3 regions of the Streptomyces sp. TG1A-60 genome follow, and region 3 is predicted to be linked to each of the others. Evidence: riboswitches for the same ligand, from Rfam matches in the RefSeq annotation. Region 3 holds a riboswitch; each other region holds the start of a gene.
The links. Region 3 has a riboswitch for thiamine pyrophosphate ahead of WBG99_RS09125 (thiamine ABC transporter substrate-binding protein). Riboswitches for the same ligand answer to the same signal wherever they lie in the genome.
Positions count from the first base shown of each region.

Region 1: another riboswitch for thiamine pyrophosphate. It lies ahead of thiO (glycine oxidase ThiO); the one in region 3 lies ahead of WBG99_RS09125 (thiamine ABC transporter substrate-binding protein).
Region 2: another riboswitch for thiamine pyrophosphate. It lies ahead of thiC (phosphomethylpyrimidine synthase ThiC); the one in region 3 lies ahead of WBG99_RS09125 (thiamine ABC transporter substrate-binding protein).

Region 1 covers NZ_CP147520.1:6,165,500-6,173,265, forward strand. The annotation lists gene pknB (Stk1 family PASTA domain-containing Ser/Thr kinase) at 1-1,190, opposite strand, end outside; gene WBG99_RS26830 (thiazole synthase) at 1,356-2,150, opposite strand; gene thiS (sulfur carrier protein ThiS) at 2,155-2,355, opposite strand; gene thiO (glycine oxidase ThiO) at 2,370-3,545, opposite strand; TPP riboswitch at 3,543-3,654, opposite strand; gene WBG99_RS26845 (hypothetical protein) at 3,706-4,107, shown strand; gene WBG99_RS26850 (FAD-dependent oxidoreductase) at 4,140-5,369, shown strand; gene WBG99_RS26855 (Rv2175c family DNA-binding protein) at 5,507-5,872, shown strand; gene thiE (thiamine phosphate synthase) at 6,014-6,658, shown strand; gene metF (methylenetetrahydrofolate reductase [NAD(P)H]) at 6,786-7,709, shown strand; gene WBG99_RS26870 (hypothetical protein) at 7,766-7,766, shown strand, end outside.
Region 2 covers NZ_CP147520.1:4,128,983-4,136,748, forward strand. The annotation lists gene WBG99_RS17685 (cupin domain-containing protein) at 1-203, shown strand, start outside; gene WBG99_RS17690 (DUF5326 family protein) at 368-580, shown strand; gene WBG99_RS17695 (IclR family transcriptional regulator C-terminal domain-containing protein) at 1,121-1,909, shown strand; gene WBG99_RS17700 (SsgA family sporulation/cell division regulator) at 2,006-2,443, shown strand; gene WBG99_RS17705 (YibE/F family protein) at 2,474-3,949, opposite strand; TPP riboswitch at 4,021-4,177, shown strand; gene thiC (phosphomethylpyrimidine synthase ThiC) at 4,172-5,998, shown strand; gene WBG99_RS17715 (hypothetical protein) at 6,261-7,139, opposite strand; gene WBG99_RS17720 (metallophosphoesterase) at 7,322-7,766, opposite strand, start outside.
Region 3 covers NZ_CP147520.1:2,275,124-2,282,889, forward strand. The annotation lists gene WBG99_RS09120 (iron ABC transporter permease) at 1-1,012, opposite strand, end outside; gene WBG99_RS09125 (thiamine ABC transporter substrate-binding protein) at 1,087-2,172, opposite strand; TPP riboswitch at 2,256-2,363, opposite strand; gene rlmN (23S rRNA (adenine(2503)-C(2))-methyltransferase RlmN) at 2,434-3,540, opposite strand; partial or broken gene WBG99_RS09135 (phosphatidate cytidylyltransferase) at 3,684-4,810, opposite strand; gene frr (ribosome recycling factor) at 4,810-5,367, opposite strand; gene pyrH (UMP kinase) at 5,523-6,281, opposite strand; gene tsf (translation elongation factor Ts) at 6,484-7,320, opposite strand; gene rpsB (30S ribosomal protein S2) at 7,480-7,766, opposite strand, start outside.

The sequences.
Region 1 (7,766 bases), 3.9 Mb from region 3:
GCGCCGTCGAGCCGCTTCGTCGCGTCCGCCTCGCTCTGCTGCAGCACCGCCGGGACCTGGGTGAACTGGCCCGAGTTGATGTACCAGACGCCCCCGCCCACCCCGAGTACGAGCAGCACGGCGACGACGATCGCGAGGAGACCGCGCCGAGGCGCGCCACCGCCGCGGGTGCGTCGGGGCGGTGGCGGCGGCGACTCGAACCGGCTCGTGCGGTTCAGCAACCGTCCGGGGTCCTCCGGCACCGACCGCGACACGGACAGAGAGAGCGGGATCACGCTCGTCCGGTCCTCCGCGTTGTCGTGGTCGCCGGCCATCGCCTGCGGCGGCATCGCGTCCAGCTGCTCGCCGCTGAGCCCGGCCCGCGCCTGACGCGTCTGCGCGAGCAGCGCGACGGCGTCGTAGGGCCGTAGCTCCGGATTGCGGGCGGTCGCCCAGGCGACCAGCTCGTCCAGCTCGTACGGCAGCCCGGGCACCGCGGCCGACGGGGGCGGCACGTCGTCGTGGAGCGCGTGGTAGAGCACCTGGGCGGGGGAGTCCCCACCGTGCGGTTTGCCGCCGGTGAGCATCTCGTACAGCATCACGCCGCACGCGTACACGTCGACGCGGGTGTCGGTCGTGCCGTGCTCCAGCTGCTCGGGGGCGAGGTAGGCGACGGTGCCGAGAACGGCGCCCGTGGTGCTGGTGACGGTGTCCACGGCCCGGACGAGCCCGAAGTCGGCGACCTTGACCCGGCCGTCGTCCCCTATCAGCACGTTCTCCGGCTTCATGTCCCGGTGCACGAACCCGGCGCGGTGCGCGGCACCGAGCGCGGCGAGCACCGGCTCCAGGATGTCCAGCGCCGCCCGGGGCTGCAGCGCCCCGCGCTCGCGCAGCACGTCACGGAGGGTGCAGCCGGCGACGTACTCCATCGCGAGGTACACGTACGAGCCGTCGGTGCCCTGGTCGTAGACCCCCACCACGTTCGGGTGCGACAGCCGCGCCACCGACCTGGCCTCACGGATGAACCGCTCGACGAACGTCCCGTCGGCCGCCAGCGTCGGATGCATCACCTTGAGCGCGAGCACGCGGTCGAGGCGGGTGTCCACGGTCCGGTAGACCGTGGCCATCCCGCCGACCGCGATCCGCGCCTCGACTCGATACCGGCCGTCGAGCACCTGGCCGACAAGCGGGTCCTGAAGGGTCGTGTCCACGCAGGTGAGTGTACGAGCCGCCACCGCCACCCCCTGTCGGTCCCATGGCGGGCGGGACGTACTGCAGCAGACCTGTGACCGAGACCGGAAGGCCGTGACAGGCAGGTGTCCGGCATATCTCGCTCGCACGTTCGAGCGAGGCTGGTGGGGCGGGTGAGATCCGACTCAGAACGCCGGCCGTTCCGGATCCAGCCGTGCCAGCCCCTCGCCCGGCGACGACGCCTGCGCGAAGTGGCGCCGGGGGATCCGCCCCGCCCGGTACGCCAGCCGCCCCGCCTCCACCGCGTGCCGCATCCCCTCGGCCATGAGCACCGGCTCCTGCGCCCGGGTCACGGCCGAGGCGAGCATGACGCCCGCACATCCCAGCTCCATCGCGAGGGCGACGTCCGACGCCGTCCCGGCACCCGCGTCGAGAATCACCGGCACGCGCGCGTGCTCGACGATCAGCCGGAAGTTGTGCGGATTGCGGATCCCGAGCCCGGACCCGATGGGCGACCCGAGCGGCATGATCGCGGCACAGCCGACGTCCTCCAGCTTCCGCGCGAGGACGGGGTCGTCGCTGGTGTACGGCAGTACCGTGAAGCCGTCGTCGACCAGTGTCTCGGCGGCGTCCAGCAACTCGATCGGGTCGGGCAGCAGAGTCCGCTCGTCGGCGATGACCTCCAGCTTGACCAGCGAGGTGCCGAGCGCCTCGCGCGCGAGGCGGGCGGTCAGCACGGCCTCGCCCGCCGTGAAACAGCCGGCCGTGTTGGGCAGCACCCGGATGTCGAGCCGGTCGAGCACGGACAGGACCGAGCCGTGCACCGAGGTGTTCACCCGGCGCATCGCGACCGTCGTCAGCTCCGTGCCGGAGGCCATCAGCGCGCGCTCCAGGACGTCGAGGCCGGTGGCGCCGCCGGTGCCCATGATCAGGCGGGACGAGTAGGTCGTACCGCCGAGGACGAAGGGGTCGTCTGCCATGGGATCAGCCTCCTTGGACGGCGGTGAGGACCTCGACGCGGTCCCCCTCGGAGAGAGCGGTGGACGCCCACCGCGCGCGCGGGACGACGGTTTCGTTGAGCGCGGCGGCGACCCCGGAGGGGGACGCGGTGAGCGTCCGCACCAGCGCGTCCAGGGCGGTGCCCGCGGCGATCTGCCGCCGCTCTCCGTTGACGAGGACGCCCAGCGTCCCGGTGGCGCTCATACGGGCTGCTCCACGAGTGTGCGGGACGCGCCGGCGCGGAACCGCAGCGGCGTGAAGTCGCGGGCCTCCTGCGGCAGCTCGCCGCTGGTCAGGGCGTACGCCATGACGTCGCCGGTGACCGGGGTGAGGAGCACCCCGTTGCGGTAGTGGCCCGTGGCGAGGAGCAGGCCGTCGAGTTCGGTGGGGCCGAGGAGCGGCGCGTTGTCGGGGGAGGCGGGACGCAGTCCCGCGCGGGTCTCGGTGAGCGGGAGCTCGGTGATCCCGGGGACGAGTTCATGGGCGTCGCGCAGCAGTTCGTACACCCCGCCCGCGGTGACCGTCGTGTCCCAGCCCTGCTCCTCGCTGGTCGCGCCGACGACGAGTTCGCCGTTCTCGCGCGGCACCAGGTAGACGTGGCTGCCGCGGACCACGGCCCGCACGGTCCGGCTCAGGAAAGGCGCGTACGGCTTCGGCACGGTCAGCCGCAGCACCTGCCCCTTGACCGGCCGCACCGGCGGCAGCACCTCGGCCGGCACCCCGGGGAGCCGCCCGCTGAGGCTGCCCGCGGCGAGGACGACCTGCCCGGAGGCCAGCTGGTCACCGTCGCCGGCCCGAACCCCGGCGGCCCGCTCCCGGACCACCGACAGCTCCTCGGCCCAGGCCCGGTGGAACGCCACCCCGGCGCGCTCGCAGGCCGTGACGAGGGCCCTGGAGAGCCGCCTCGGGTCGATCTGATGGTCCCCGTCGACGCGCAGCCCGCCGCGCACGCCCGGCGCGAGCATCGGCTCCAGACGGCGGCATTCGCGGCCGCTGAGCCACTCCGACGCGAGGCCCGACCGGTAGTGCAGGGCGTGCAGTTCCCGCAGATGGGCGCGGTCGTCGGCGTCCAACGCGACGGCGAGCGTGCCGGACCGGCGGTAGCCGAGGTCGAGGCCGGTCGCCTCCGTCAGCTCGGCTGCGAAGTCCGGATAGCGCCGCGCGGACTCCAGGTTGAGCCCCAGCAGCGTCTGTTCGCCGTAGTGCAGCTCGGTGACCGCGGCGAGCATCCCGGCCGCCACCTGGGCGGCACCGCCACCGGGCTCGGGGTCCACCACGGCCGTGGCGAACCCGCGCTGCGCGGCCCGCCAGGCCGTCACCAGCCCGATGACGCCGCCCCCCACGACGAGGACGTCTGACGTGTGCGTACGCGACATGGGCGTCCAGCCCCTCCCTTCGCCGGCATGACCCGGATCAGGTTCGTACGGTCGGAGGCCGCCAGCCTCCCTCTCAGCCCGGTGCGTCCGGGCTCCCGCGAGTGCTTACGCTGGCCACCCTAGCCCGGTACCGCACGCCTCGGTAAGGGAGCCTCCGCGTATGCCCCGCTCGCTCGACGGTCTCGTCCTCGCCCCGGTCGCGGACCAGGCCCCAGGCCAGGTGGGCACCCGCACCCGGTTCGCGTACCACGAGAAGGACGGCGAGATCTGGGCCGCGTACGCGGGCGGCGACGTCGTACGCGGTCACCTCGTCGGCACCCGCGAGGGCGACCGGCTGGACTTCCGGTACGTGCAGCTGAAGAGCGACGGGACCACCGCGTCCGGGCACTGCGTGTCCCTGGTCGTCGAACTGCCCGACGGACGGGTCCGCCTGGAGGAGACCTGGGAGTGGGAGTCGCAGCCGGGCAGCGGGACGAGCGTGGTGGAACAGGTGGAACAGGTGGAACAGGTCGACGAGACTGTGGGCGGACTCACAGAGAGCGACCGCCGGCCCACCGGCTGACTGACTGACTGTCAGGTGTCTATGGTGAGCTGGTGAGCGAGCAGACGCAGCACAGGGGCGGCCCGGCGGCGCGGCGCGTGGTCGTCGTGGGCGCGGGGATGGCCGGGGTACAGACCGCGGTGGCCCTGCGCGAACAGGGCTTCGACGGCGATGTGACACTGATCGGCGCCGAGCCCCACCAGCCGTACGACCGGCCGCCGCTGTCCAAGGCCGTGCTGCTCGGCAAGTCCGAGGGCTCCGCCTTCGACGTCGACTTCGAGGCGCTCGGCATCGAACTCCGGCTGGGCCGCGAAGTGGCGGGCCTGCGCCCCGCCGACCACGAACTCGACACGCCCACCGGCCCCGTCCCGTACGACGTCCTGGTCCTCGCCACCGGCGCCGAACCGATCCGTCTGCCGGGCGCCGAGGGCGTGCCCGGGGTGCACCTGCTGCGTACCCTGGACGACGCCGAGCGGCTGCGGCCCGTGCTGGCCCGGCAGCACGACATCGTGGTCGTGGGCGCGGGCTGGATCGGCGCCGAGTTCGCCACGGCCGCGCGCGAGGCGGGCTGCGCGGTGACGGTCGTCGAGGCGGCCGACCGCCCGCTCGCGGGCGCGCTCCCCGCCGAGGTGGCCGCGCCGATGACCGCCTGGTACGCCGACAGCGGCACCACCCTGCGCACCCACGCGCGCGTGGAACGCGTCGAGCCCGGGACGGTGATCCTGGACGACGGCACCCGGGTGCCCGCCGGTGCCGTGGTCGTCGGCATCGGCGCGCGCCCGGCGACGGCCTGGCTGACGGGCTCGGGCATCGAGCTGGGCGCCCACGGCGAGGTGGTGGCCGACGACCACCTGCGCGCCTCCGCGCGGGATGTCTACGCGGTCGGCGACTGCGCCTCCTTCCCTTCGGGAAGGTACGGCCGACGTCTCCTCGTCCACCACTGGGACAACGCCCTCCAGGGCCCCCGCACGGTCGCCGCGAACATCCTCGGCGAGACCCCCGAGACCTACGACCCGGTCCCGTACTTCTGGTCCGAGCAGTTCAGCCGCTTCGTCCAGTACGCCGGCCACCACGCCTGTGCCGACACCACCCTCTGGCGCGGCGACCCCACCGGCGCGGCCTGGACCGTCTGCTGGCTCCGCGCCTCCCGCCTCGTCGCCCTCCTCGCCGTGGGCCGTCCCCGCGACCTGGCCCAGGGCCGCCGCCTGATCGAGGCGGGCACGCCGATGAACCCGGAGCTGCTGACGGACCCGGCGAGACCGCTGAAGGCGGCGACGGCGTAGCGCGGGCACGTCTTCCCCGTGGCCGCCCTCTCCGCCTCCTTCCGGCGTTCCTTCGCCGGGGGCGGAGCACCCCGGTCGGCCCCCGCCGGAGGCGGCTCGGCTACCCAGTGTCAGTCCCAGATGGCAGTCTTGGTGACGTGACCGAGATTGACGCAAAGATCGATGCTCTCGTCCCCGCGTGGCTGACCCTCCCCGACATCGCAGAGATGCTGGACGTCGAGGTGACGCGCGTGCGGCAGCTGGTGAAGGAAGGCCAGCTCATCGCCGTACGCCGTGGTGAGAACCGCGCGCTGCACGTCCCCGCCGCCTTCATCGACGGGGACCGGGTGGTCAAGGGCCTGTCCGGCACCCTGACCCTGCTGAGGGACGACGGCTTCACCGACGAAGAGATGCTGGAGTGGCTCTTCACTCCGGACCCCAGCCTGCCCGGCACCCCGGCCCAGGCCCTGAGCGAGAATCGCGGCACGGAGGTGAAGCGCCGCGCCCAGGCGCTCGCCGTCTGACCGGGGACACCTGACACCTGACATATCCGAAACACCGCGACACCTGGAACAGCCGCCTGTGCGGTGTACGGGAGCCGGGCCCGCGAGGGGCGCGGTCCCCGTACACCGCACCGACACCGCTCCGCCACGGGGGACTCTCGCATGCCCGACACCGCCGCACACCTCGCCGACGCCCGGCTCTACCTCTGCACGGACGCCCGCAAGCGCCAGGGCGACCTCCCGCAGTTCCTGGACGCGGTCCTGGGCGGCGGCGTGGACATCGTGCAGCTGCGCGACAAGGGCATGGAGGCCGCCGAGGAACTGGAACACCTCCAGCTCCTCGCGGACGCGTGCCGCCGGCACGGGAGGCTGCTCGCCGTCAACGACCGCGCGGACGTCGCCCACGCCGTCGGTGCGGACGTCCTGCACCTCGGTCAGGGCGACCTTCCGGTCCCCGCCGCCCGCGCGATCCTCGGTGCGGACGTCCTCATCGGCCGCTCCACGCACGCCGAGGCGGAGGCCTCGGCCGCGGCCGTCCAGGAAGGCGTGGACTACTTCTGCACGGGCCCCTGCTGGCCCACCCCCACCAAGCCCGGCCGCCACGCCCCCGGCCTGGACCTCGTGCGGTACACCGCGGCCCTCGGCACCGACCGCCCCTGGTTCGCCATCGGCGGCATCGACCTCGGCAACCTCGACGAGGTCGTCGAGGCGGGCGCCCGCAGGGCCGTCGTCGTCCGGGCGATCACGCTGGCCGACGACCCCGGAGCCGCGGCAGCGGAGTTCGCCAAGCGGCTGCGCGCCCTCTAGTGCCACGGCACCAGCGTGCCCCCCGCTCCCGGCCGCCTGCGTCCAAGGCGTGGACAACAGATCGGCAAAACGGTCAAAACGCCCTGCTCTGGTTGGGGGACGGTCCTGACCTGGCTAACCTGCCGATATGGCCCTAGGAACCGCTTCCACCAGGACTGATCGCGCACGCACCGTGCGTGACATGCTCGCCACGGGCAAGACCACGTACTCGTTCGAGTTCTGGGCACCCAAGACCGAGAAGGGCGAGCGGAACCTGTGGAACGCCCTCCGCAGGATCGAGGCGATCGCGCCCAGCTTCGTCTCCGTGACGTACGGCGCCGGCGGCTCCACCCGGGCCGGCACGGTGAAGGCGACCGAGCAGATCGCCGCCGACACCACCCTCACCCCGGTCGCCCACCTCACCGCGGTCAGCCACTCCATCGCCGAGCTGCGCAACATCATCGGCCAGTACGCGGACGCCGGGATCCGCAACATGCTCGCGGTCCGCGGCGACCCGCCCGGCGATCCCATGGGCGAGTGGGTATCGCATCCGCAGGGCCTGACGTACGCCGCCGAACTCGTCCAACTCATCAAGGAATCGGGCGACTTCTGCGTAGGTGTCGCGGCCTTCCCGGAGATGCACCCGCGCTCCGCCGACTGGGACAGCGACGTGGCGCGCTTCGTCGACAAGTGCCGGGCCGGCGCCGACTACGCGATCACGCAGATGTTCTTCCACCCGGACTCGTACCTGCGTCTGAGGGACGCGGTGGCGAGCGCCGGCTGTGACACCCCCGTCATCCCCGAGGTCATGCCGGTCACCAGTGTGAAGATGCTGGAACGGTTGCCTCAGCTCAGCAACGCTGCCATCCCGAACGTCCTGAAAGAGCGGATCGTCACAGCCAAAGACGATCCGGTCGCTGTACGCTCCATTGGCATCGAGTTCGCCACGGAGTTCTGCGCGAGGCTGCTGGACGAGGGAGTCCCCGGACTTCACTTCATCACCCTGAACAACTCCACCGCGACTCTGGAAATCTACGAGAACCTGGGCCTGCACCATCCGCCACGGGCCTAGACCGGTCGCACTCGCGTACGACACACTGCGGAGCGGCTACAGGGAGAGGGGCGTACA
Region 2 (7,766 bases), 1.9 Mb from region 3:
GTGATCTCGACCCGCAGAACCCGCACGGCCAGGACGAGGTGTACCTCGTCGTGAGCGGCCGTGCCTCGATCACGGTCGGCCTGGAGACCACGCAGGTGGCGCGTGGCAGTGTCGTGTACGTGCCCGCCGGTGTCGCCCACAAGTTCCACCACATCACCGAGGACCTGAGGGTCGTGGTGGTGTTCTCTCCGCCGGAGGGCTGACGTCCGCCTGCGCGTTCCCTAGGGGGACGATCAGGGACGGACAAGGGCTGTGAAGCCCCCGAACGACCCCTTCGCGGCCCTAGCATCGATGGCAGGACAGCAGGAGGCCCGGAAGCAGTGCCCCGGTGGAGGGGCGACGGGTGGAGACACAAGGAGCAAGGGCGATGCGGGAGATCTTCGCGGGGTTGCCGTGGTGGGTGAAGTGGATCGCGGTGCCGGTCATCGCCCTGCTGGTGTTCGGAGGGCTGATAGTCAGCGTCGTCCAGGTCGTGGTCGGCCTGCTCTTCAAGGCGCTGGTCTTCGTGGCGCTGGTCGGCGGACTGATCTACGTCGTCAAGAAGTTCACGGCGGGTTCCTCGTCGCGCGGCGACTGGTGAGGCGTCAGCGCCGCGCGACAGCTGTGGCGTGAGTGGGTGAGGACCGGTCAGGGTGCGCCGGTAACAGGAACGTGAGGTTCCCTCGCCAGAGGGAAGTTTCCCGTTGGGGCCGTCTGCGGGCGGCGACGGGCAGCTAGAGTCCGGGGACTCGTCGCGGGCTCGACCCCGCGGGCGGCGCATCCCCCTCCCGTGTCCCCCGCACGGGCGGCCCTCCTCGCGCTTCGGGAGTGACCCTTGGCCACGGCTGACACCGCACCCGCAGAACCGCTCTCCCCACCCGCCCGGCCGCGTTCCCGGTCGACACAGAGCGCCGTTCCTCCCACGCAGCCGAGCCTGAGACCGACACCGGCAGCCGCCTCCGAGCAGCCGCGTGTCCGGGCCGCGGAGAAGCACGCACCGCCGCCCCCGCCGCGTACGACGATCTCGAAGGCGCCGTCTCCCCCCGTGCAGCCACGCACCTCGCCGGGCGAGGAGAACGTGCGCCGCAGCGAGCCGCCCGCGAGACAGGCGCGGGCGCATGGGTTGGCGCGCGGGGCGCGCATCCCGTCCTCGGCGGCTGCGCCGGCCGGGGCGGAGGCGAGCTCCGGGACCCTGATCGGCTCCGTGCAGCGGGCGATGCGGCTACTGGAGGCCGTCGCCGAGCGGGAGCACGGGGCCCCCGCCAAGCAGTTGGCGCGGGATGCGGGAGTCGCGCTGCCGACGGCGTACCACTTGCTGCGCACACTGGTCCATGAGGGCTATCTGTGCCGGGAGAAGGGGCTGTTCTTCCTCGGTGAGGCGGCCGAGCGGCTGAGCAGCAGTGGAGCGCGGCAGAAACGTCGCAGCACGGTGGGCGAGGCCCTGGCGCACTGGCGGGACACTCTCGGCGCAGCCGTCTACTTCGCGATCTACCGGGACGGCGAGATCGAGGTCCTGTGCGTCGCCGACAGCCCGAGCAACCCGGCGGTCGAGGAATGGGCCGATTTCCGCGAGACCGGCCACGCCCACGCCATCGGGCAGTGCCTGCTGTCCCAGCTGAGCGACGAGGCCCGCCGTGACCATCTGGACCGCCATCCGGTGCAGTCGATCACCCCGTACACGGTCCGTGACAAAGAGACGCTTCTACGGCGCTTGGACCGGATCGGGCGGATGCAGCCGGTCGTCGAGCGGCAGGAGTACGCGCTCGGGACGGTGTGCGCCGCGATCCCCATCACCGCGGGGACGACCGCCGGGGCCCTCGCCATCTCGCTGCCCTCGCACCAGGCTGACCGGTTGCTGCCCGCAGCTCATCGATTGCAGGCCGAGATCGGAAAGCTGCTAGGGACACTCGCTATCTCTATCAGTATCTGAAAAATCACTCCTTGTGATCTCTTGTGTACTTTCAGCAAACTTCCAGGGGTGTCAGGCGGATGATTCCTGGCCAGTCGACGAACACGGCGGTAGGCGATGCGCGAGTCGGTACAGGCAGAGGTCATGATGAGCTTCCTCGTCTCTGAGGAGCTCTCCTTCCGCATCCCGGTGGAGCTGCGCTACGAGACCTGTGATCCCTACGCCGTGCGGCTGACCTTCCACCTGCCTGGTGATGCTCCCGTGACCTGGGCCTTCGGGCGGGAGCTGCTCATCGACGGCGTGGGGCGGCCGTGCGGGGACGGGGACGTCCACATCGCGCCCGCCGATCCGGAGACGTTCGGCGAAGTGCTGATCCGGCTACAAGTGGGCACCGACCAGGCGGTGTTCCGGGTCGGCACGGCGCCGCTCGTGGCCTTCCTGGACCGTACGGACAAGCTCGTGCCGCTGGGGCAGGAGCGTTCCCTCGCGGACTTCGACACACTGCTCGACGAGGCCCTGGACCGCATCTTGGCGGAGGAACAGAGCGCGGGCTGAACGGCTGCGGCATCGGGGTGCCGTAACGCTTCAGCGCTTGCGGCGGCGGCCCTTTCCACCGCGTGCCGGAGCGGGCACCGCCGTCGCTTCCGGGGTCCCGGGGCGGTCGGCCGAGACGACCAGGGCGGCCAGCGCGGTGGTCACCGGAACCGACGCCACCAGGCCGATCGAGCCGACGAGCGTACGCACGATCTCCTCGGCGACCAGCTCGCTGTTGGCGACCGTGCCGACACTGCTCTGCGCGATCGAGAAGAGCAGCAGCAGCGGCAGCGCGGCACCGGCGTAGGCGAGGACGAGGGTGTTGACCACCGAGGCGATGTGGTCCCGGCCGATCCGGATGCCCGCGCGGTACAGTCCGCGCCAGCCCATCGACGGATTGGCCTCGTGCAGCTCCCAGACCGCCGACGTCTGGGTGACCGTCACGTCGTCGAGCACACCGAGTGAACCGATGATGACGCCCGCGAGCAACAGACCGCTCATGTCGATCGTCGGGTACAGCCCGTGGATCAGACCGGTGTTGTCGTCCGTGTTGCCGGTCAGATGGGCCCAGCCGATGAACATCGAGCCCAGCACACCGATCAGCACCAGGGAGATCAACGTGCCGAGCACCGCCACCGATGTGCGGGCCGAGAGGCCATGGCACAGGTAGAGCGCGATCAGCATGATGGCGCTCGCCCCGACCACCGCGACGACCAGTGGATTCGAGCCCTGCAGGATGGCCGGCAGGATGAAGAGGGTCAGCAGCAGGAAGCTGGCGGCCAACGAGACGAGGGCCATGACACCGCGCAGCCGGCCCACCGCCACGACGGCGAGCGCGAAGATGCCGGCGAGCAGCGCCAGCGGAACCTTCCGGTTCACGTCGGTGACCGAGTACTGCAGGTCCCTGGGCGCGGCGGGTTCGTACGCGACCACGACCTCCTGGCCCTGCTCCAACTGCCGTGACTGGTCCGGCTGAACGATCTCCGTGAACGTACGGCCCTTGTCCTGGCCGGTGTCGACCCGGACCGTGGCCTTCTTACAGGTGCCGCTCGCCTGCTGCTGGGCGGACGAGCCCTCGGCCGTGGAGGTGTCACCGGTCGGGGTGCCGCCCGAGGCGTTCACCGACGAGCAGTCGACCTCGTCGACCTTGGTGACGGTGGCCTGCTGCGTTTGCCGGTCGAAGCCAACCCCGGTGCGCTCGTGCGCCGGGGCGCCGCTGGGCCAGAGCGCGACGAGGCCCACGACGACCGCTGTCGCGAAGGGGATCAGCACCGCCGCGATCACCTTGCGCAGGTGCTGCGAGACGGGCGCGGCGGGACCGTGGCTGTGGGAATGGCCGTGCCCGCCGCCGGGGACCGGGCCTTGGCCATGTCCGTCACCGTGGCCATGCCCGCCTCCGGAGCCGTGGCCACCACCCCCGGAACCGTGTCCATGGCCGCCGTCGGAACCATGCCCATGGCCGTTTCCGGGACCATGGCCATGGGGCGGCTCGGGGGGCGGAGGCGGGGGCTGCTGCGTCGTGGTCACCGACCGATCATCGCAAGAACGAGCGATGCCCACTGTTCACCGCGCCACATCTGCCGCTAGCGTTGAGGCACCTTTGCACACGCGGGAGCTCGGAGCACCGGGCTGAGAGGGCGCTGACCTCCGCAGACGCGATGTTTCACGTGGAACATCGCGTGGCGGAAATCGCTGCGTCGACCGCTGAACCTGTTACCGGGTAATGCCGGCGTAGGGAGTAGGTCCCATATGACCATCGAGGACACAAGCACGTCTGCCTCCAGCCAGACGGACGGGGCATCTGCCTCGCCCGAGGGCGAAAAGAACCAGGGCGGACAGGCTCTGGAGGCCGGGAAGTCCATCGGCTGGCACAAGGCGTACATCGAGGGCTCACGCCCCGATCTACGGGTGCCGGTCCGCCAGGTGCACCTCACCAACGGGCAGTCCGTCACCCTGTACGACACCTCCGGCCCGTACACCGATCCGACAGCGGAGACCGATGTCCGGAGGGGACTCCTCCCTCTCCGCGAGAGCTGGATCATCGCCCGTGGCGACACCGCGGAGTACGCGGGCCGCCCCGTCCGCCCCGAGGACGATGGGATCAAGCACACGTCGCCGCGCGGTGGACTGCGCAATCTCGACGCGGTGTTCCCGGGGCGACCGCGCCAGCCGCGCCGGAGCCGTGACGGCCAGGCGGTGACCCAGTTGGCCTATGCGCGACGCGGGGAGATCACCCCCGAGATGGAGTTCGTCGCCGTACGGGAGAACGTCTCACCGGAGGTCGTCCGCGAGGAGATCGCCGCAGGCAGGGCCGTACTGCCCGCGAATGTGAACCATCCGGAGATCGAGCCGATGATCATCGGTAAGCGGTTCCTGGTGAAGGTGAACGCCAACATCGGAAACTCCGCGGTCACCTCCTCCATCGAGGAGGAGGTCGAGAAAATGACCTGGGCGACCCGCTGGGGCGCCGACACGGTCATGGACCTGTCCACTGGGCGGAACATCCACACCACTCGTGAATGGGTGCTGCGCAACTCCCCCGTCCCTATCGGAACAGTGCCGCTCTACCAGGCACTGGAGAAGGTCGACGGCAAGGCCGAGGAACTGACCTGGGAGATCTACAAGGACACGGTCATCGAGCAGGCCGAACAGGGCGTGGACTACATAACGGTCCACGCGGGCGTGCGCCTGGCGTACGTCCCCCTGACCGCGAACCGCAAGACCGGCATAGTCTCGCGCGGCGGCTCGATCATGGCGGCCTGGTGCCTGGCCCACCACAAGGAGTCGTTCCTCTACGAGAACTTCGAGGAACTGTGCGAGATCCTCGCCGCCTACGACGTCACGTACTCGCTGGGTGACGGCCTGCGGCCGGGCTCTATCGCGGACGCCAACGACGAGGCGCAGTTCGCGGAGTTGCGCACACTCGGGGAGCTCAACCGGATCGCGAAGCGTTTCCACGTACAGACCATGATCGAGGGCCCGGGCCATGTCCCGATGCACAAGATCAAGGAGAACATCGACCTGCAGCAGGAGATCTGCGATGAGGCTCCGTTCTATACGCTCGGCCCGCTGACCACGGACGTCGCGCCGGCGTACGACCACATCACCTCAGGCATAGGTGCCGCGATGATCGCGTGGTGGGGCACTGCGATGCTCTGCTACGTCACGCCCAAGGAACACCTGGGACTGCCCGATCGTGACGACGTGAAGACCGGCGTCATCACCTACAAGATCGCGGCCCACGCGGCGGACATCGCCAAGGGTCACCCGGGTGCACAGGAGTGGGACGACGCGTTGTCGGATGCCCGCTTCGAGTTCCGCTGGGAGGACCAGTTCAACCTGGCCCTCGACCCTGACACGGCTCGTGAGTTCCACGACGAGACGCTCCCGGCCGAGCCGGCCAAGACGGCCCACTTCTGCTCCATGTGCGGCCCGAAGTTCTGTTCGATGAAGATCTCCCATGACATCCGCCGTGAACACGGCGGTTCCCGGGCCGAGATCGAAGCGGGCATGGCCCAGAAGTCCAAGGAGTTCGCGGAGGCGGGGAACCGCGTCTATCTGCCGATGGCGGACTAAGCCCGCCGGACAGGCCCTTGGCGCGCCGACGCGTAGGACCGGGTCCCTGAGCGCGCCGACGCGCAGGGTGGCGCGTGGCCGCCGTGCTCGATCTCGGCAGCCGAGTGCCCGTACGACGAGCGGCGCTCTTCCGGCCGGTTGCCGGGAGAGCCTGCCGTCGCGGGTCGGCGGCGCCATGAGTCCGGGCCTGCCGCCGGCCGACGGCGCACCGGGTGGCCGCCGAAGTCCGGTGGTCGCAGGGCCGCGGCCGGAGCCCGGGGCGTCACTCGGGCTGGTGCTCCGGGCTGCCGAAGTCGGGGCTCGTGAAATCCGGGCTGGAGAAGCTGGGGCGGGAGCCGGAGCTGCCGCTTTCCGGGCTGCTGCTGAAGTTCGGGCGGTCGTAGCCGAGGTGCGGCATGCGGCTGGGCGGGGACTGCCGGCCCGGTTCGTCGAGCACCGACGGGCCCGGGTTCGCGAGGGCATCACGGAGGAACGGCAGGATGCCGCGCTCCAGGAGGGCCTCGCGCCAGGCTTCCCGGGCGCGGGCCACCTCGTCGCTCAACTCGCTGCGCGCTCCGTGGTCCAGGAGGGCCGTGGCGTTGTTGCGCAGGGCGGTGAGCAGGAGGGCGACCGCGGCCACCAGGATCGCCGCCGCCGTGATCGCGCCGAAGACCCACCCGGTGGTGAGGAGGGTGTCGGCGATAGCTTGCTGGGGGTCGAGCACCTTCATGACGCACCCCACGAGCAGGAAGAGCACCGCGGCCGTTCCGGCGAGGACGGGCGCGAGCACCGCGGCGATGGCACCGGCGCCCGCGCCGGCGGCCTCGGTGACCTCACCCATGGTTGCCGCGAGTCCCACCGCGGTGCCGTCCGGCTCGGTCGAGCCGGACGCCGTCCCCTCACGGGCGGGCGTGGTGCCTGTCGACGGGCTGCGGAACTCGTAGCGGACCTTGACGTAGTACTGGTATTCGGTCGCCGCGGCGGCCGTGATGAGCGCCGTGGCGTTGAGGGCCATGGTGCGCAGCTGCTCGGGGTTGAGCCGCCGGAGACCGGCGGCGAGTTCCGGGCGGTGTGGTGCGGAGCGCAGCACCTCGCCGAGGATCCGCTCGTACTCCTGGCGGTCCTCACTGAGCAGGTGCTGCGGAACGCTGTTCATGTGCATCCCCCGATGCTCCGTAGGGCTTGTGGCTCGGCATGCTGACGAGCCGTCGGGCAGAAACGGAGGGGAGCCTGCTACGGATAAGCCGATGGTAGAGCGGTGATGGCGGGCGGTGACAGGGGGTTTGAAGAAATTGGCCCCTGGCCAGCGAACTCTTCCGACGGAGGACGCCTGCCCGTGAAGGCTCAGCTGCTCAACGGAAGTTGCTGGACCAGCAGCTTTCCGGCCATGGTCACGCCGCCGTCCATGGCGACGGCCAGGCCGTCCGCATAGATGTACGGACCTTCGACCGAAGGGCCCGTGTCGTCCTCGCCGTCCTCAGAGCCGACCTCGCCCAGGAGGTACGGAATGGGGCTGTGACCATGCACGATGCGCGTGCCGCCGTAGGTGTCCAGCAGGGAGCGCACGGCGTCGGCGCCGCCCTCGTCGCGGAAGGAGAAGCGCCGGGTGAACTTGCGGAAGAGGTCCCAGACCTCGTCCGGGTCGTTGCGCGTGATCGTCTCGCGGATGGTGTCGTTGACCGCCTCGATGGAGTCGCCGTAGTCGCGGTAGGTGGTGGTGTCGGAGTGCACCAGAAGGTGGCCGTCGACCTCCTCCATGGCGTCGAGGCGGGCCATCCACTGGAGGTGG
Region 3 (7,766 bases):
CGTAGCTGAGCGAGTTGCCGACCGCCTCGATCGGCGCCACCAGGAAGATCCCGCTGTCGTCACCGGTCAGCGCCTTGTAGTAGCCGAATCCCGGCGCGTCGAGCGACCGCTCCACCAGCACGCCCAGCGGCAGCAGAATCAGCACCACGACGGTGGCGAGGACCATGCCCAGCAACGCCCACTGTCCCGCCCCGCGTGGCTTCCGGGCCGTGAGCGACGCGTCCCCCAGCCGCAGCGCGCTCTCCCGCCGCCGTACGGTCCAGGCGTGCACGACGAGGACCAGAGCGACCGCGACGAACTGCACGAGCGTCAGCACGGCGGCCGTCGCCAGGTCGAAGATCTCCGAGGTCTGCCGGTAGATCTCCACTTCGAGCGTCGAGAAGGTCGGCCCACCGAGAACCTGCACCACCCCGAACGAGGTGAAGGTGAAGAGGAACACCATCAGCGTGGCGGCGGCCACGGCGGGCCCGAGCGCCGGGAGCGTCACCTTCCGCCAGGCCGCGAGCGGGGACGCCCCGAGCATCCGCGCGGCCTCCTCCTGCCGGGGGTCGAGCTGCGCCCAGAGGCCGCCCACCGTCCGTACGACGACGGCGTAGTTGAAGAACACATGCGCGAGCAGGATCGCCCAGACCGTCGTGTCCAGACGTACGCCCCACAGGTCGTCGAACATCCCGCCACGCCCGACCAGCGCCAGGAACGCCGTGCCGACGACCACGGTGGGCAGCACGAACGGCACGGTGACGACCGCCCGCAGGATGTCCTTGCCCCTGAAATCGAAGCGCGCGAAGACATACGCGCCAGGGAGCGCGATCAGCAGCGTGAGCGCGGTCGAGACGAGCGCCTGCCAGGTGGTGAACCACAGCACGTGCCGGATCCCGGAGTCCCCCAGCACCTCCGCGATCCGCCCGAACCGCCAGCCCCCGCCTTCCCCTTCGGCCTTCAGCCCCCGTGCGACGATCGCGGCGACGGGATAGGCGAAGAACACCGCGAAGAAAACGACGGGCAGGACCATGAGCCCGAGCCGCGCCGCGCTGCCTGTGCGGGCCCTCCGCCGAGGGGCCTTCGCCGCCTCGGCAGGTGTCCCGGTTACTTCAGTACGAGCGAGGTCCACGACTTGACCCACTGGTCACGCTTCTCGGCGATCTTCTCCGGCGCCATGGTCTCGGGGTCCTTCGCCGCGGGCCCGTACTCGGTGAACTCGGCGGGCACGGACGCCCCCTCGACCACCGGGTACACGAACATGTTGAGCGGCATGTCCTCCTGGAACTCCTTCGAGATCAGGAAGTCGATCAGCGCCTTGCCGCCCTCGGCGTTCTTCGCGTTGCTCAGCAGCCCCGCGAACTCGATCTGCCGGAAACAGGTGCCGGTCGCGACCCCGGTCGGCGCGGTCTTCGGGCGCGGGTCCGCGTAGACGACCTCGGCGGGCGGCGAGGAGGCGTACGACACGACGAGGGGCCGGTCGCCCCCGGCCTTCTTGCCGTCCGTCGAACCGGAGAACTCCTGGTAGTACGCCTGTTCCCAGCCGTCGACGACCTTCACACCGTTGGCCTTGAGCTTCTGCCAGTATCCCTCCCATCCCTCGTCGCCGTACTTCGCGGCCGTACCGAGGACGAATCCGAGTCCGGGCGAGGATGTGGAGGCGTTCTCGGTGACGAGGAGATCCTTGTACTCGGGCTCGACCAGATCGTCGAACGTCTGCGGCGGATCGATCTTGTGCTCGGTGAAGTACGCCTTGTCGTAGTTGACGCAGATGTCACCGGAGTCGACGGGCGTCACCCGGTGCTCGTCCTTGTCGAGCTGGTACTCGGCGCCGACCTTGTCGAGGCCCTTCGCCTCATACGGCTGGAAGAGGCCGTTGTCGAGCGCGCGCGACAGCAGCGTGTTGTCGACGCCGAAGAAGACGTCGCCCTGCGGGTTGTCCTTGGTCAGGATCGCCTGGTTCACGGCCTGGCCGGCGTCACCGCTCTTGAGGACCTTGACCTTGTAGCCGGACTCCTTCTCGAACGCCTTCAGCACGTCCTTGGAGTAGGCGAAGGAGCCGTGGCTGACGAGGGTGACGGTCTTGGAATCGGTGCCACCGTCGCTGCCACCCGATCCGGACGACCCGCACGCCGACAGAGTGACCAGGCCCAGCCCGACGACCAGGACCGTTGCCTTCTTGGTGATGCCCACTGACTTGATTCCTCCTGGGGGTGACCAGGAAGAGACGCGGCCCTGCCCGGGATCCCGAAGGGTTCCCGCGCAGGGCGCAACAGCTTGAGTGATGACCGAACTTCCTACCCAGAATGACCTGGGCGAGGTTCAGAGGGTCTGCGGCCTGGTTGCCGCACTCTCAGCGCTGTGGCGCTCCCCTGTCGGAATATGAAGATGTGTACGAAGGTCAGAGTACCCCGTGGCCGGATCCTGACTCCCGCCCGGTGGCCGGCACTCCGCCTACCTCTCGGTGGCCGCCAGTTGCCCGCACGCCCCGTCGATCTCCTGCCCCCGGGTGTCCCGGACGGTCACCGGCACACCGTGCGCGGCGATGGCGTCGACGAACGCCTTCTCGTCCTCGGGACGGGAGGCGGTCCACTTGGAGCCCGGCGTCGGGTTGAGCGGGATGAGGTTGACGTGCACGGGCCTGCCCTTGAGCAGCCGGCCCAGCCGGTCACCGCGCCACGCCTGGTCGTTGATGTCCCGGATGAGTGCGTACTCGATGGACAGCCGCCGCCCGGACCTGGCCGCGTACTCCCACCCGGCGTCCAGGACCTCGCGCACCTTCCACCGCGTGTTCACCGGTACGAGCGTGTCCCGCAGCTCGTCGTCCGGCGCGTGCAGCGAGATCGCGAGCCGGCACTTGAAGCCCTCGTCCGCGAACCGGTGGATGGCCGGCACGAGCCCGACCGTCGACACGGTGATCCCCCGCTGCGAGAGCCCGAGCCCGTCCGGCTCGGGATCGGTGAGCCGGCGGATGGCCCCGACGACGCGGTTGTAGTTGGCGAGCGGCTCACCCATCCCCATGAAGACGATGTTGGAGAGCCGCGCGGGCCCACCCGGGATCTCCCCGTCCCGCAGCGCCCGCATCCCGTCGACGATCTGATGGACGATCTCGGCGGTGGACAGATTCCGGTCCAGCCCGGCCTGCCCGGTGGCGCAGAAGGGACAGTTCATCCCGCACCCGGCCTGCGAACTGATGCACATGGTGACCCGGTCCGGGTACCGCATCAGCACCGACTCGACGAGCGTCCCGTCGAACAGCCGCCACAGCGTCTTCCGCGTAGTCTCCTGGTCGGTCGACAGATGCCGCACGACCGTCATCAGCTCCGGAAGCAATGCCTCCCGCAGCTTCGTGCGCGCACCCGCGGGGATGTCGGTCCACTGTTCCGGGTCGTGCGCGTACCGCGCGAAGTAGTGCTGCGACAGCTGCTTGGCGCGAAACGGCTTCTCCCCGACCGCGGCAACAGCCTCCTTACGCTCCGCAGGCGTGAGATCAGCGAGATGCCGCGGCGGCTTCTTGGCTCCGCGGGGGGCGACGAAAGTGAGTTCTCCGGGTGCAGGCATAACCCTCCCAGTGTCGCAGATCAACTCTGGTGGCCCAGGCCACAGCGTGCCAGGGGCCGACTGCCCCGGAGTTCACGCCAGTGGGCCCCGTCCCGGCGAACCGGGGCGGGGCCCACACGCGTCACGTACGCATCGCCGACCGGTCAGCCGGAGCCCACGAACAGCACCAGGAGCAGCCAGACCACCGGAGCGGTCGGGAGGAGGGAGTCCAGGCGGTCCATGATGCCGCCGTGGCCCGGCAGCAGGGTGCCCATGTCCTTGATGCCGAGATCCCGTTTGATCATGGACTCGCCGAGGTCGCCCAGCGTGGCGCTGGCGGCGACGGCGAGGCCGAGGAGCAGGCCCTGCCACCAGATGCCGTCGTCGATGACGAACTGCATGAGCAGCGCGCCCGCGGCCATGGCGAAGGCGACCGCGCCGAGCAGACCCTCGCGGGTCTTGCCGGGGCTGATGCGGGGCGCGAGCTTGTGCTTGCCGAAGCGCCAGCCGACGGCGTACGCGCCCGTGTCGCTGACGACGGTCAGCACCAGGAACACGAGGACCCGCCGCGGCCCGTCGTCGGCGGTGAGCATGAGCGCGACGAACGTGGCCAGGAACGGCACGTAGAAGGCCGCGAAGACCCCTGCCGTGACGTCCTTGAGGTAGTTCTCCGGCGGTTCCGTCATCCGCCAGACGAGCACGGCGAGCGCGGTGAGCGCCATGGCCACCCACGCGCCCTCGGGCCCGCGTACGTACCCGGCGACGACCATGGCGGCCCCGCCGACCGCGAGCGGCACGAGGGGCGCCTTGATGCCCCTGCGTTCCTGCAGGCGGGAGGTGAGCTCCCACAGCCCCACCACCACGGCGACCACTATCACGCCGACGAAGGCCGCCTTGACGATGAACAGCGACGCGACGATGACCACGCCGAGCCCGACGCCGACTCCTATGGCGGCACTCAGGTCACGGCCCGCGCTCTTCTTCTGCGGGGCGGGTTGCGGGGCGTCGGGCATGGGATCCGGCTTCTGCGGCGCCCCCCCGTGGGGACGCGCCGACGGCGTCTCGTCGCGGAACGGGGGCCGCCCTCCCGGGCGGCCCCCCGGTCGTCGTCCTGGTTCCCGCCATGCGAGGGTACATCGGGCACGATGGGCATGGCCTGAGTCTGCATCGGACGCTGGTCCTCGGACGCATCGTACGTGGGACCCGCCGGGGCGTGCCCCTGGACAGGTCCCCGGTCGGTCGGCGCCCAGTACCCGGCTTGTGGCGGCGCCCCCCAGGAAGAGTCGTTCATCAGACCTCGAGGAGCTCCGCTTCCTTGTGCTTGAGCAGCTCGTCCACCTGAGCGACGTACTTCGCGGTGGTGTCGTCGAGCTCCTTCTCCGCACGACGGCCCTCGTCCTCACCGACCTCGCCGTCCTTGACGAGCTTGTCGATCGCGTCCTTGGCCTTGCGGCGAACAGAGCGGATGGACACCTTGGAGTCCTCCGCCTTGCTCTTGGCGACCTTGATGTAGTCGCGGCGGCGCTCCTCGGTCAGCTCGGGGAACACCACCCGGATGATGTTGCCGTCGTTGCTCGGGTTGACACCGAGGTCGGAGTCGCGGATCGCCTGCTCGATGTTGCGCAGGGCGGTCTTGTCGAACGGGGTCACCACGGCCATTCGCGGCTCCGGCACCGAGAACGAGGCCAGCTGGTTGATCGGCGTCAGCGCACCGTAGTAGTCGGCCACGATCTTGTTGAACATCGCCGGGTGCGCACGACCGGTACGGATCGCCGCGAAGTCGTCCTTGGCGACCACGACGGCCTTCTCCATCTTCTCCTCGGCCTCGAGGAGGGTCTCTTCGATCACCACTTGCTCCTGCGTGTCTTGAGTAGGCCCGGCAGCTGTACTTGGTCTGGTCGGCGGCCGGCTGCGTCGCGTCTTGTTCCTGCACGGTTCCCGACCGGCAGGACATTGTCCATCCCCCGGTCAGGCTCCGTCCCCCGGGCAGGGGAGGGACCCGGTCAGGCCCGGCTTCCCTGATCACCCACGAGAGTGCCGATCTTCTCACCCTTGACGGCCCGCGCGATATTGCCCTCCTTGAGAAGCTCGAACACGAGGATCGGGAGCTTGTTGTCACGGCAGAGCGTGATGGCGGTGGCATCGGCGACCTTGAGCTCGCGGGTGATGACCTCGCCATAGCCGAGGGAGTCGAACCTGACCGCGTCCGGGTTGGTCTTGGGGTCGGAGTCGTAGACCCCGTCCACGCCGTTCTTGCCCATGAGCAGCGCCTCGGCGTCGATCTCCAGGGCACGCTGGGCGGCGGTGGTGTCGGTGGAGAAGTACGGCATGCCCATACCGGCGCCGAAGATGACCACGCGGCCCTTCTCCAGGTGGCGCACGGCGCGCAGCGGGATGTACGGCTCGGCGACCTGGCCCATGGTGATGGCGGTCTGGACCCGGCTGTCGATGCCCTCCTTCTCCAGGAAGTCCTGGAGGGCGAGACAGTTCATGACCGTGCCGAGCATGCCCATGTAGTCCGAACGGGCCCGGTCCATGCCGCGCTGCTGGAGTTCGGCGCCGCGGAAGAAGTTGCCGCCGCCGATGACTACGGCGATCTCCGCTCCGTCACGTACGACGGCCGCGATCTCCCGGGCGATGGCGTGCACCACGTCCGGATCGACGCCGATGGCACCGCCCCCGGAGAACGCCTCTCCGGACAGCTTCAGCAGGTACCGGCCGCTTACTTTGCCGTCGTCGCTCTTCTGGGGCTTGGTGGTCATGGAGATCTCGCCTCTTTACGTGTCGCACATACGAAGAAGGCCATTGCCGGTGGGGTGGTGTTCACATCCCATGCGCGGCAACGGCCTCCTCGTCAGATCTGCTGTCGTCCGTCACGCGTCACGCGTCACGCGCGCAGGTGGCGGCGTACGCGAACGACTGCCCTCGACCCTATCGGGGTCGGGTGCCCGTCGCGTAACGGACTCAGATGCCGACCTTGATGCGCGTGAAGCGCTTCAGGGTGACACCGGCCTCGTCCAGGACCTTCTGGACGGACTTCTTGTTGTCGAGCGCGTACGGCTGGCCGAGCAGCGTGGCGTCCTTGAAGAAGCCGCCCAGGCGACCCTCGACGATCTTCGGCAGGGCGGCCTCGGGCTTGCCCTCGGCGCGTGTGGTCTCCTCGGCGACGCGGCGCTCGGACTCGACGACCTCGGCCGGCACGTCCTCCCTGGAGAGGTACTTCGGCGCGAAGGCGGCGATGTGCTGGGCGACACCCTTGGCGAGCTCGGCGTCGGCCTTGTCCAGCTCGACCAGGACACCGATCTGCGGGGGCAGATCGGGCATGGTGCGGTGCATGTAGGCGAAGACGAAGCCGTCGGCGAACTGCGCGAAGCGGTCGAGGACGATCTTCTCGCCGAGGTTGGCGTTGGCCTCGTCGACGTACGCCTGGACGGTCTTGCCAGCCTCGATCTCGGAGGAGAGCAGGGTGTCGATGTCGGCCGGGGAGGTCTTGGCGACATGCTCGGCGATCGCGGCGGCGGCGGCCTGGAACTTCTCGCCCTTGGCGACGAAGTCCGTCTCGCACTTCAGCTCGACGAGGACACCGGAGGTGTTGTCGTCGGCGATGAGGGATACCACTGCACCGTTCTCGGCGGAGCGGCCCTCGCGCTTGGCGACGCCCTTCTGGCCCTTGATACGCAGGGCCTCGACGGCCTTGTCGACGTTGCCCTCGGCCTCGTCCAGCGCCTTCTTGCAGTCCATCATGCCGGCGCCGGTGAGCTCACGGAGCTTCTTGACGTCGGCGGCGGTGTAGTTCGCCATGATCTGTGAATCTCTTCTCGGAGTTCGAAGTCTCGAAGTCGGCGTCAGCCGCCGCTCGTGGGGCGGGCCTCCGCCGAAGATCTACGGGCTATGGGTGAACGGCGGGCGGCGCGCTCGGCGCCACCCGCCGTCGTGTCGTCAGCCCTACGACCGTGAAGGTCAGGCCTGCTCGGCGTCCGCGGCCGGAGTCTCGGCGGCTGCCGGGGCCTCCTCTGCGGCGGGGGCCTCGGCAGCGGCCTCGGCCGGAACCTCAGCGGGGGCCTCGGCGGCAGCCGGAGCCTCAGCGGCGGCCGGGGCCTCCTCGGCCTTCTTCTCGCCCTCGAGCAGGTCGCGCTCCCACTCGGCCAGCGGCTCGCCGGCGGCCTTCTCGCCCTTGCCCTCGGTGGCGACACCGCTGCGGGAGATGAGGCCCTCGGCGACGGCGTCAGCGATCACGCGGGTGAGCA